Linked DNA regions of Flocculibacter collagenilyticus. The protein of the gene in region 1 binds, or shares a complex with, the protein of each later gene. Links are inferred from orthologs where the notes say so. Each region holds a gene or a part of one and is shown on either strand. Other genes may lie near its edges. The genes, in order: uvrB and uvrD.

Region 1 (6,390 bases):
AGTAATAATAAGGGCTAGGGAGAATTGTCTTGTTAAGTTTTCCGTAATTTTAAAGGGCTAGACTTAGTTATCCACCATATCTGTGGATAACTCTGTTCATTAAACCCTTAAGGTATGTGTAAAGCCAATAAAAACGGCTCTTTCAAGCTGATTGGTAAAAAATTAAACAATTGTATTAAAGCTATATAAATCAAATAGATATGTTATTTAAAGTGATTTTTTACTTTTCAGATAAACTCAGAGAAAGATTTCATTCCAGCTACATCTATTTTGTGAACATTATTAAGTAACAAGTGCAAAGATTAAGTAAAATCAACTTTTTTTAGTTAAAAAAATTTTAAAATGGCTTCTCACGCAAGTCGCTTTATTTGAGTAGATGACGTCGTGATTTCACGAAGATATCGTTTTAATGCCAACCTGTATTACTGTAATAAAAACTTAATATAGTAAAATTTACTCACTTCTTAACATTTACATCCCGAACTAAGAATAAAAAGAACATGGTAACGCGTTCCTATAGTTATACTTATGTATATATCTGCTAAGTAATACCTTTTAATATGCTAATTTTGAAAGAATTTAAATAGCATGCAGGCGGCATATTGCTTAGAATACTTAACTCTCTTTTCTTATCAATTAGGTTGCGACTTATTAATGAGTAAATCTAAGCCACCTGTAGACTTATTGGCAGGCGATATTCCCAATACATTAAAGCGCATGACAGTACCTATGATAATGGGAATGGTGTTGCTAATGACGTTCAATATAGTAGACACATTCTTTGTAGGCATGCTGGGCACTGAACCACTAGCAGCGATTAGTTTTACTTTTCCAATTACCTTTACAGTAATTAGCTTAGCTATAGGCCTAGGTATTGGCACGTCAGCAATTATTGCCAAAGCACTAGGAGCAGGAAATGTAGATGAGGCCAAAAGTGATGGAACTTGCTCGCTTTTACTCTCGTTTATTTTAGTCGGGTTACTTTCCACAGCCGGCTATTTTTTAATAGAGCCTTTATTTACTGCTTTGGGAGCTACACCGGCATTGCTTCCATTAATTCATTCATATATGGAAGTATGGTTTTTTGGTAGTGTTTTCTTAATCACACCAATGATAGGCAATAGTGTATTAAGAGCCAGCGGCGATACTAAAACGCCAAGCATAATAATGGCCTTAGGTGGGGCAATGAATGCTATTTTAGATCCAATACTGATTTTTGGTTTTGGTCCGGTTCCCGCCATGGGCATTCAGGGCGCAGCCATTGCAAGTGTGATTGCATGGACGATAGGCTTTTGCATCATCATATATATATTGGCTGTTAAGAAAGAACTGATTCATAAATTGCCGCCTAGACCACGTGTATTTGCTCCAATAGCGGCAAAAATAATGAAGATAGGTATGCCGGCAGCCGGGGCTAATATGCTTACGCCCGCCGCTATGGCGATTTTAACGGCAATTATTGCAACGTATGGTAAAGAAGCGGTTGCAGCTTTTGGTGTTGGTTCAAGAATTGAGTCGCTTGCTAGCTTGGTGGTATTAGCCCTGTCTATGACATTACCACCTTTTATTAGCCAGAACTTCGGTGCAGGCAAAATGGAAAGGGTAGAGCAGGCCTATAAAAAAACATTAAAGTTTGTTTTGGCATGGCAATTAGTTGTTTATATTTTGCTGGTTACCCTAGCGGGTGTTATTGCAAACATTTTTACAGACGATCCAAACGTTATCTCTATCATTAAATTATTTATCTACATTTTACCGCTCGGTTACGGTTTACAAGGCGTTATTATATTAAGTAACTCTTCATTTAATGCGCTACATAAACCGATGAATGCGTTATTGTTGAGTATTGTACGCCTATTCATTTTCTATGTGCCGTTTGCGTATTTAGGTGGTTATTTCTATGATATTCAAGGGTTATTTATTGGTGCCTTAATTGGTAATGTATGTACAGCAATGATTGCTTATAAATGGTTTATGACTCAATTTAAACAGCAAGCAGAAGCGAACCCTCAGCTAAATTCTGAAGTCTAGGAGCCGTGAAAATGGAAAGAAATTTTCAATTATCGTCACCTTATACCCCTAGCGGTGACCAACCCACCGCAATCAAGCAGCTTGTTGAAGGGCTAGAAAACGGGTTAGCGCAACAAACGCTTTTAGGGGCAACGGGCACGGGGAAAACATTCACCATGGCGAATGTAATCCAAGAAGTAAATCGCCCAACATTGTTAATGGCTCATAATAAAACGCTTGCCGCACAGTTATACGGTGAAATGAAAGAATTTTTCCCTAATAACGCTGTTGAATACTTTGTTTCATATTATGACTATTATCAACCAGAAGCTTATGTAGTCAGTTCCGATACGTTTATCGAAAAAGACGCATCAATTAATGAACATATTGAGCAAATGCGCTTGTCTGCCACTAAGGCATTAATGGAGCGTCGAGACGTTATCATCGTTGCATCTGTTTCTGCCATTTATGGATTGGGTGATCCTGAGCTTTACATGAAAATGCTATTGCATTTACGAGTTGGTGATTTAATGGACCAGCGTGTTATTTTACGCCGCCTTGCTGAAATGCAATACACCCGAAACGATATCGACTTTAAGCGTGGCACATACCGTGTTCGCGGTGATGTAATTGACATATTCCCTGCTGATTCAGATAAATTTGGTGTACGAGTTGAGCTTTTTGATGAAGAAATAGAGCGAGTAAGCTTGTTTGATCCTCTAACTGGTGCCATTGAAAAACACACCACACGTGCCACTATTTTCCCTAAAACTCATTATGTAACGCCGAGAGAAAAAATCCTTTCAGCAATAGATGAAATAAAAGTAGAGCTACAAGAACGTAAGAAGCAATTATTAAGTAATAACAAACTTGTTGAAGAACAGCGCATTTCGCAACGTACAATGTTCGATGTTGAAATGATGAACGAGCTTGGATATTGCTCTGGGATTGAAAACTACTCTCGTTATTTGTCTGGACGCGCGCCGGGTGAGCCGCCTCCAACATTAATAGATTATTTTCCTTCGGATGGATTATTAATTATTGATGAGTCGCACGTTACCGTGTCGCAAATAGGTGCCATGTACAAAGGCGACCGCTCGCGTAAGGAAAATTTAGTTGAGTATGGATTCAGGTTACCGTCTGCCCTAGATAATCGTCCGCTTAAATTTGAAGAGTTTGAGACCATTACACCTCAAACTATATATGTATCTGCAACACCCGGTAAGTACGAATTAGAAAAATCATGCGGTGAAGTTGCAGAGCAGGTTGTACGACCCACAGGACTGCTTGACCCAGAGATTGAAGTGCGGCCAGTCGCCACGCAAGTTGATGATTTATTGTCTGAAATATACCAACGCGTAGAACTGAAAGAAAGAATATTAGTAACGACTTTAACCAAACGAATGGCAGAAGACTTAACCGATTACTTGTCTGAGCATGGTGTTAAAGTAAGGTATTTACACTCTGATATCGACACTGTAGAGCGAGTAGAAATTATACGCGATTTAAGGATTGGCGAGTTTGATGTGTTAGTTGGGATAAACTTGTTACGAGAAGGGTTAGATATGCCAGAAGTCTCTTTAGTTGCGATTTTAGATGCAGACAAAGAAGGCTTTTTACGTTCAGATCGTTCTCTTATCCAAACTATCGGCCGTGCTGCTCGAAATCTACGTGGTAAAGCAATTTTATATGGCGATAAGATTACTGGCTCAATGCAGCGGGCAATTGACGAGACCAATCGCCGCCGCGAAATTCAACATGCATATAATGTTAAGCATGGCATTACTCCACAAGCACTTAATAAGAAAGTTACCGATATTATGGATGTGGGTGACGATGAAGTAGATGTAACTTATTTAAACGTTGCAGAATCGAAAACTAAATACGTAATGAAAACGCCTGCAGAGATTGCAGATGAAATAAAAACGTGCGAGAAGCAAATGCTGGAACATGCTAAAAACCTTGAGTTTGAAGAAGCAGCTGCGTTAAGAGATAAGGTAATGCAATTACAGGAAGCACTAAAGCGTGTCTGATTATAATAATATTATAGATAAGTTAAAAAGCACTCCTGTTGAACAGGGTCAATTGAAAAGGTTATTTCATGGTCGCGGGCAAACGTACCCTAATTTAGGGTTTATTAATGTTGATTATTACGGTGAAGGTTGGTTTGTTACTGTGTTTAATGAACTATCCGACGCAGAGTTTACGACACTAGAACAAGCATTAGTAGATTGCCAAGAAGCCAATTTTAGCGAGCAAGTCAGATTTATTGTTATTCAATATCGTCATGGTGTAGAAACAAAAAATAAGTATGTAACGAACACTCTTCTTCAAGTTCCTAAGCTTCCTGTGATAGCGCATGAAAACGGCATTAAATTTATAACTCGCCCCGGAGATGGACAGAATACGGGCGTTTTTCCTGATATGAAAAATGGCCGAGAATGGGTTAAAGAACAAGCCAATAATAAAAATGTGTTAAACCTATTTTCATATACGTGCGGTTTTTCGTTAGCGGCTATTGATGGTGGTGCAAACAATGTTGTTAATGTAGACATGAATAAATCTGCAATGGCGCAAGGGCAAAAAAATCATCACTTAAATGAGCTTGATTCCTCAAAAGCCAAGTTTTTAGCCCATAACATTTTTAAATCGTGGGGCAAAATTAAGAAAGCTGGTCCTTATGAGTTAATTATTATCGATCCACCGAGCTTTCAAAAAGGCAGTTTTATCTTAACGTCAGACTATCAAAAGTTACTTAGAAAAATTCCTGACTTAGCCACGGAAAATGCAGACGTAATGCTATGCGTGAACGCGCCTGAACTTGGCACTGACTTTATACATCAACAGGTTGCTGAGCATTGTCCGACGTTATCTTTTGAACAGCGCTTAGAAAATCATGCTGATTTTCCTGAGTTAGACGATGAAAAAAGCCTAAAAGTGATGTTATATAAGTTTAAGAAACAAGGTTAATGCAGTGAAGAAAATAGTATTAAATGAGCAGCAAAAAGCGTTTTTAATCAGCAAGCTACAAACTTATTTTGAAAATGAACTCGATTATGATTTGGGGCAATTCGACGCTGATTTTCTGCTAGACTTTATTGCTCAGCACTTTGGTGTTTACTATTACAATCAAGGCATAAACGATGCGCAGCAAGTTATTTCGGAAAAAGTAGAGCTTATTAATGATGCTCTGTACGAAATAGAGCAAGTAACACCTGTTTAGTATGGCTAGTATTTTTAGTAGCAAGTAGTGCAATACTAAGTAAGGCTGATAGCCACTGATTACAACAGCTCACGTCTTAACCATTCAACTGCTATTTTTAGGTGTAGGGAAGTGTATAGAATGGCAGTAATTTTTACCCTTCGTTGCAATATGTATACATATATTCTATACCTAACTATACACTAACGTATTGAATTTAAATTGGATTTATATTCAAGATACCGTTAACCTGAATCTACCGATAACGAATAGTGCTTATAAAGCGAGCGTGAATGAAAACATTATTAAATAATTACTTAGAGCGCATTCGTGCCAGCTTTTGGTTTATTCCTACCTTGATGGTCGTATTTTCAGGTTACCTTTCATTTCTATTCATAGATCTAGATAAAACCCGTCAAGGCAACATTACTTTTATCACAAAAATGTTAGGGGAGGTTGGCCCTGAAGGCGCTCGCTCTATCTTAACCATGATTGCAGGTTCAATGATTAATGTCACCAGTGTGGCATTTTCAATTACTATTGTTGCACTTACTTTAGCCTCTTCACAATTTGGTCCTCGATTATTGCGTAACTTTATGACCGACAGAGGAGTGCAATTTGTTCTCGGTACATTTATTTCAACGTTTATTTATTGCCTAATTATTTTGCGAGCAATTCATTTATCTGGTGAGCATTATTTTGTACCAAATTTATCTGTTCTGTTTGGCTTGGTATTAGCAATATTAAGCGTTGGCGTGCTTATTTACTTTATTCATCATGTGTCAGCATCCATTCAAGCTGATAACGTTTGTGAAGATGTGTATAGCGAGCTTACCCATCAAGTGCGTCGAATATTTCCCGCTGCGATTGGCAGTAGCGATTCAGGGCTTAATTTATCGGATGACGAAGTAGAGAGTATTGTTAAAAGTTATGCGGATAATAAATTCGAGATAACGGCACCGCGCAGTGGTTATTTGCAGGCGGTTGATCATGAAAGGCTATTGGCATTTGCAACAGAATACGACTACATAGTTCAACTTGATATCAGTCCAGGCGATTATATTTTTACAGGCTCATGTTTACTTACGGTATGTAGTAAAACGCGAATTGATGCAAAAACTACGAATAACTTGGCTGATTTGTTTTTTATTGGAACACAACGAACACCCGAGCAAGAT
Region 2 (6,430 bases), 1.5 Mb from region 1 along the record:
AAAGCACGCAGTCAACAACGCTGCATCTTCAAGTGGTACGAATATAACAATAATAAGATGGTGGTTTATGCTACTTACCCGCATTTTTTCATTGCTTGGCCCCGGTATAGTGTGGGCGGCTACCAGTATTGGCGTATCTCACATTGTGCAATCCACACGCGCTGGTGCTGATTTCGGCTTTGCTTTACTTGGCTTTATTTTATTAGCTCACGTCATTAAGTATCCATTCTTTTTGTTCGGCCCTACTTACGCCAGCACCACTGGAAAAAGCTTACTCGACGGCTATAAAGATGTAGGTAACTGGGCATTCTACCTGTTTTTGCTGCTCACCTTTATTACCATGTTCTTTGTACAAGCGGGCGTTACAATTGTGACGTCTGCACTCGCCCTCAATTTGTTTGGCGACCTCTTGAGTTTATCGCAGTGGGCAAGCTTCATTTTATTTACCGTCATCGTTATCTTAATTATTGGCCGCTACGCCCTACTGAATCGCTTGTTGAAATGGATGATGCTAATACTTGCTGTTTTTAGCGTACTTGCATGGTTAGCGGCTATCTCACGACTGGGCTTTACTCCAGCTAGCGCTATTAATACCAGTGATATGTTTAACACGCTAACTGCCGCAACCAGTATTGCGTTTATTGTTGCATTAATGGGATGGATGCCTACTTCGTTGGAAGTGTCGGTTTGGCATTCGCTATGGACCTTATCACGCAAGCAATCAGGTAAATTAATTGGCGTTACAGATGCCACGCTAGACTTTAAAATTGGCTACTTAACAAGTTTTATACTGGCCATAATTTTTACCTGGCTTGGAGCATTACTGATGTTTGGCCAAGGGGTTTCGTTTGCTAATTCAGCCGCTGCATTTGCTAGCCAATTAGTTAGTATTTATAGTAGCGCCTTAGGTGAATGGAGCTGGAGTTTAATGGCGGTGATCACTTTCATTGCACTATTTTCTACCACGTTTGCCGTGTCTGATGGCTTTCCACAAGTATGGAAGCGTGCCTATGTTATTCATCAGTCGAATAAAGTAACACCGATTAATCATTCGCAAGAGGCCAACGCCGATAGGGTTAATGTAATTAGTAATCGCGTGTATGTATCTAGCTTACTCATGTTAGCAATAGGCGGTTGGTGGATCATTTACGATTTTACTGCGGACATCAAAGCGCTATTAGACTTTGTCACCACAGTGTCATTCGTTAGCGCACCGATTTATGCTTGGCTTAATTACAAAGTGATTACCTCTAGCAAAGTGCCTTTAGCGCACCAGCCAACAGGTGTGTTTAAATGGTATACCTTAAGCAGTCTATCGTTATTAACTATATTTAGTGGTTATTTTTTGTATTGGCGATTTGGCTAACTAATTAGCCAAGGGTGTTGAGCTAAACAAGAGTGTGGTGTAAGCATGTGTGAGATTAATGAGCCGCAGGGGGCTGCGACTCATTCAATGTGCAATATGTTTAATGCCTATGTGTGTAGATTATGCAATGCGGCGCACACCGATCATCATTAGCCCCAAGGCAATAACAAAAATAGTGGCTGGCTCAGGGATGGTTGCAACACCCAATATTTCAACATCGTCGCGTGAGTCATCAACCCAAACCATAAATGCAGAACCTGAAAAGCTGCCATTAAATTCAAATGGCCACTCTGATTCAAACTGCGGGCCAGTTAGGCCAATTGCTGAATTACCTATTGTGATGTCATTTAATGCCGATAAGCTAACTTCTGAAAAGTTAATGTCATCGCTTGAATCTAAGTCGCCAACAAAAATATCAAAAATACTGACTTTATTTGAAAAAACAAATAATAAGCCTTCATCAGGATCGCTAGCAAAATCACTTGAAGAACCCGCATCCAGATCATTGCCATCATTCAATGATGACAATACACCTAAGCCGCTATCATCACGAAACACACCAAGATCGTTACCCACAACTTGGCTCCAACCTTCAATTTGATTACCCGATGCATCAAAGTTACCAGTCCACGCTGTTACAGATAATGATAAATTACCCGCGGTGAACATCATTTCGTTTGCCACCGTTTCATTATTGTCATCCCAGAACGGAATGTAATGATCTGCCATAAGCGTAGCCGAGGCGTTAAAAGAGAATACACTTTGACATAAGCAAAGCACAAAAAGAATGGACTGTTTCATGAATGGATTACTTCTTATTAGTGGTACAACAAAATTTTTATGCTTAAAGCAATAATCAAACCAACTTAAAAAGCCATTATAAAACATCAACTTTACTGCTTCTAAGTAACGAGCAGCATTTCTTATGTAAAATTTACTGACAATATTTTATTAGCGATTTTAATCTTATTTCCATTTCATAATTTTTAACCACTGTTATAATATACAGCACTTTTTATCTATTTTTTATACCGCTCATCGGCAGTCGACACATCTCAATGCTGTTCAGGTGACCAGAACTAATCAGGCGAATTATGGACGTTTCTCATCTTATTGAACATTTAAATGACCGCCAGCGTGAAGCGGTATCGGCACCATTGCAAAGCATGTTAGTGCTGGCAGGTGCTGGCAGTGGCAAAACCCGAGTGTTAGTACACCGCATTGCTTGGCTGATGCAAGTCGAGCAAGCGTCACCGTTTAGTATCATGGCTGTTACCTTTACTAATAAGGCGGCTGCTGAAATGCGAGGCAGAGTGCAAACTTTAATGGGCAGTCATGTTGGCGGGATGTGGCTTGGCACATTTCATGGGCTAGCCCATCGATTTTTACGCACACATTTTCAAGAAGCAAGCTTGCCTGAGACGTTTCAAATTTTAGACTCTGACGATCAATATCGCTTTATTCGCCGCACCCTTAAAGCATTAAATTTAGACGAGAAGCATTACCCACCCAAGCAAGTGCAATGGTTTATTAATAATAAAAAAGATGAAGGGCTGCGCCCACAGCACATTGAAAGCTACGATCACACCGAAAAGCAAATGCTAAAAGTGTACGCAAGTTATCAAGAAGCCTGTGACCGTGCTGGTTTAATCGATTTTGCAGAAATTTTGTTACGCGCACACGAAACGCTATTAAAGCATCCACCACTATTGCGCCATTACCAACAACGCTTCGAGCATATTTTGGTAGACGAGTTTCAAGATACTAACACCGTACAATATGCTTGGTTGCGACTGTTAGCCGGAGAACATGGCAACATTACGATAGTTGGAGATGATGATCAGTCAATTTACGGCTGGCGCGGCGCCAAAATAGAAAACATTCACAAGTTCACCAATGACTTTCCTAACGCGCAAACAATACGGCTAGAACAAAACTATCGCTCAACTAATACCATTCTAAAAGCAGCCAACCAACTCATTGAAAATAATAGTGCGCGTATGGGTAAAGAATTATGGACTGATGGCGATGCAGGCGAGCCAATCTCACTATACGCTGCCTACAATGAATTAGACGAAGCAAGGTTTATAGTTAACGCCATTGAGCAATGGTCAAGCAAAGGTAATACATTAAACGATGTCGCCATTTTATATCGTAATAATGCTCAATCGCGGGCACTGGAAGATGCGATCCGTCAGGCCAATCTAAAATACCGCATTTACGGTGGGCAACGCTTCTATGACCGACAAGAAATTAAAGACTCGTTGGCATATTTGCGCCTTATTACAAACCGCAATGATGACGCTGCCTTTGAGCGCATTATCAATACCCCAGCAAGGGGGATTGGTGAACGCACATTGGCAACCGTTCGAGACACCGCTAAACAACATGGGGCAACGCTGTGGCAAGCTGCGTTAACCTGCATTAATGACAAGCTTTTATCTGGCCGAGCAGCGAATGCCATTCAGCACTTTATTGATACGATTACAGCGTTTGAGCATAATATTGCAGACAAGCTCTTACATGAACAGGCAGACAGCATTATTCGTGACAGTGGCTTGTATGCCATGTATCAAGCAGAAAAAGGCGAAAAAGCTAAAACCCGCATAGAAAACTTACAAGAATTAGTCACGGCTTGTCAGCAATTTACGCCCAGTGAAGATACGGAAAATATGACGCCATTACAGGCGTTTCTATCACAAGCTGCACTTGAAGCAGGGGATGATCAGGCCGATGAATTTGAAGATGCGATACAATTAATGACTCTGCATTCTGCCAAAGGGTTAGAGTTTCCATTGGTATTCATGGCAGGTGTTGAAGAAGGCATGTTTCCAAGCCAACAATCGGCGGAAGAACAGGGCCGATTAGAAGAAGAACGGCGCTTATGTTACGTAGGCATTACGCGTGCAATGCAAAAGCTGTATATCAGTTATGCAGAAACACGCCGTTTATATGGGCAGGATAAATACCATCGTCCTTCGCGCTTTATCCGCGAAATCCCTGATGAATGTATTGAAGAAATACGCATGCGTGCAGCCGTCACTAGGCCATCAAATGCAGGTCGATTTGCTCCTGCAGCTAGCCATGTTGCTTTCGAATCAACCGGATTTAATTTAGGGCAACGTGTACTACATCCTAAATTTGGTGAAGGCACGGTATTAAATTATGAAGGAAGTGGCGACAGTGCCCGCATACAAATTAATTTTGATGCGGTGGGCACTAAATGGCTAGTGACAGGATATGCGCGATTAGAAGCCGTATAGGCGCAAATTGCGTTATTAAACCACTTCATCGTTAGAGAGCAGCTTGCTAACCACCGTGCGCATTTGCTGCTCTAGCTGCTTTTTGCCACTCAAACCTAGGTGTGTGCAACATTCAGCTAAGGCTTTATTTTGTAATACTCGCATGATCAGTAAATGGCTGTCATTCACTTGGTTGTTCAATTGGTCATTCGAATAATAAGTGCTTAATACACCACTCACTAGCTGCTTTATTACGTAGTGCTTTAACACAACCTCAACACTGAAATAATCTTTATTAAAATGAGCATAGGCGTGTAACGTGGTAATTTCGTACTCATCTAACGAATTGTGTATTCGTGGCGTTATTCGACTAGGCGCTGTAGTAGCTTGCGAGGTGGTTACATTTAACCTGTCGGCCTTTTTAGCAAAAGCGGCACTGAACAACTCGCACACTAGCGCAGCGTCCAAGTCAGCAAATACGGTACTTAACTGGATGGGAAAACTCGCGCAAAATCGTTGATATGCAATTGCCGCAATGGTATTACCTTCATCGTCCAGCGGTAGCAATAACGCAATACTGTGTTCGCCACTGGCTGCATCGCGTTTATAACCACAACGAATCGGCAAATAGCCTGCTTTATACCAAAAGCGGAGTAGCGATGTCGATGCACCAAAACTGGTTGATAATAAATGGAACTGGGCGTTGATGTAATATTGCTTCAAATAATTAAGAAAGTCAGAGCCTATTCCACACTCTTGTACATTAGGCTCAACGGCAATACGCACAACCCGCGCTATCTTTAGGCTGGCAGATTGGGGAATGCCACAGTGATTAATTAATGTTTGCGCCATTAAATGCCCTTGTGGCCTGCGCACACCTTGGCTAATTTCTTCAGTTAACTGTGTAGGTAACTCTCCTTCCTTAGATACTAACGTAACCGCAACAACCTGCTGTGAAACTGTTGCAATATGTACGTCTAAATTTGGTGCATCAAGTAAATATTTTAAATCTTGCGGTGTCGTTTGATAATGCGCTAATACCAGTAGTTCAAATACTTGCTGCAATAACTCATCGTCATTGCTTAGGGTTGTTGCAGTTATTAAGTCAAACTTTATCGCATCTGGCTCTACATTCGTCTGACTCAGCGCATGTGTATGTTTGCGCGGTGCGAGTAACAAGAGTTGATTAGTCCAACGCTCTAACGGGCAGCCTTGCCGCCAGCGAATTGGTGCACTCATTGTGACTTGTCGCCAATCTGGTGTTAACTTATTCAACACTTGTTTGAATCTAACATCAAAGCCTCTACCCGTCCCTTCATAGCCATGAATCGTGGTGGAAAACACAAGACGAGAGTGTCCTGATAACATAGCCGTCAAAATAGGCGTTGGAATGGCAGCAGCTTCATCCACAAGTACTAATTGGTAATGATTAAGTTGCTGCTCTATTTGATCGGGTGGAATAAAGGTAAGAGTTCTCTGTTCACCACCTTCTGTAAGCAGCGTGATAGAGGCAGCACCGCTCCACGGCGCGTTTAGCAAATACTGGCTTGCTTGCTCAAATAACGGTTTTACCGCAGAAATAGAAGGTGCCACTACCGCAATATGTGACAATTTAGACAGTAATAATTCAGCCGCGGTAATACCTAGTACACTGCTTTTACCTCGACCTCGGTCAGCTTTAATCACTAACGGTCTATTACGGTGTCCCGTGACCACCTGCTTAATCGCAGTATATGCGTCTAATTGATCTGCCGTTTTAAATCGCTCATCGACAAGCTCAGTGGTGGTGTTGATGTGCGATGCTGCGAGTAAATAACTGTCA

What was found.
Region 2: the proteins of uvrB (region 1) and uvrD are in contact, whole or in part, in a crystal structure (PDB 7EGT), measured with the Thermus thermophilus proteins. The link is inferred for Flocculibacter collagenilyticus from one-to-one orthologs. Residues at the interface, in WP_096411307.1 of Thermus thermophilus: Glu23, Leu25, Arg26, Asp27, Gly28, Glu29, Arg30, Phe31, Arg55, Glu326, Asp327, Phe328, Glu379, Ser382, Gln383, His398, Gly400, Arg401; in WP_096412145.1 of Thermus thermophilus: His654, Arg656, Phe657, Gln666, Asp668, Glu669, Lys680, Arg681, Leu682, Ser683, Lys685, Tyr686, Ala687.

The regions. Positions count from the first base shown.
Region 1 is NZ_CP059888.1:1,561,416-1,567,805, forward strand. Bases 1,606-4,542 are described here. They hold uvrB (excinuclease ABC subunit UvrB), read left to right. Parts: upstream 1,606-2,042; coding sequence 2,043-4,043; downstream 4,044-4,542. Other genes in these bases: HUU81_RS06945 (MATE family efflux transporter), read left to right, coding at 1,606-2,031; HUU81_RS06955 (class I SAM-dependent methyltransferase), read left to right, coding at 4,036-4,542. In the rest of the region: more of HUU81_RS06945, read left to right, coding at 655-1,605; more of HUU81_RS06955, read left to right, coding at 4,543-4,980; HUU81_RS06960 (DUF2164 domain-containing protein), read left to right, coding at 4,985-5,233; HUU81_RS06965 (DUF2254 domain-containing protein), read left to right, coding at 5,506-6,390. UniProt on the Escherichia coli protein: The UvrABC repair system catalyzes the recognition and processing of DNA lesions. A damage recognition complex composed of 2 UvrA and 2 UvrB subunits scans DNA for abnormalities.
Region 2 is NZ_CP059888.1:78,248-84,677, reverse strand. The notes cover bases 2,068-5,044. They hold uvrD (DNA helicase II), read left to right. Parts: upstream 2,068-2,460; coding sequence 2,461-4,629; downstream 4,630-5,044. Other genes in these bases: HUU81_RS00335 (tRNA(Met) cytidine acetyltransferase TmcA), read right to left, coding at 4,645-5,044; HUU81_RS00345 (PEP-CTERM sorting domain-containing protein), read right to left, coding at 2,068-2,095. Also shown: HUU81_RS00350 (NRAMP family divalent metal transporter), read left to right, coding at 68-1,366; more of HUU81_RS00345, read right to left, coding at 1,487-2,067; more of HUU81_RS00335, read right to left, coding at 5,045-6,430. UniProt on the Escherichia coli protein: A helicase with DNA-dependent ATPase activity. Unwinds DNA duplexes with 3'-5' polarity. Translocates on single-stranded DNA with 3'-5' polarity. Initiates unwinding more efficiently from a nicked substrate than double-stranded DNA.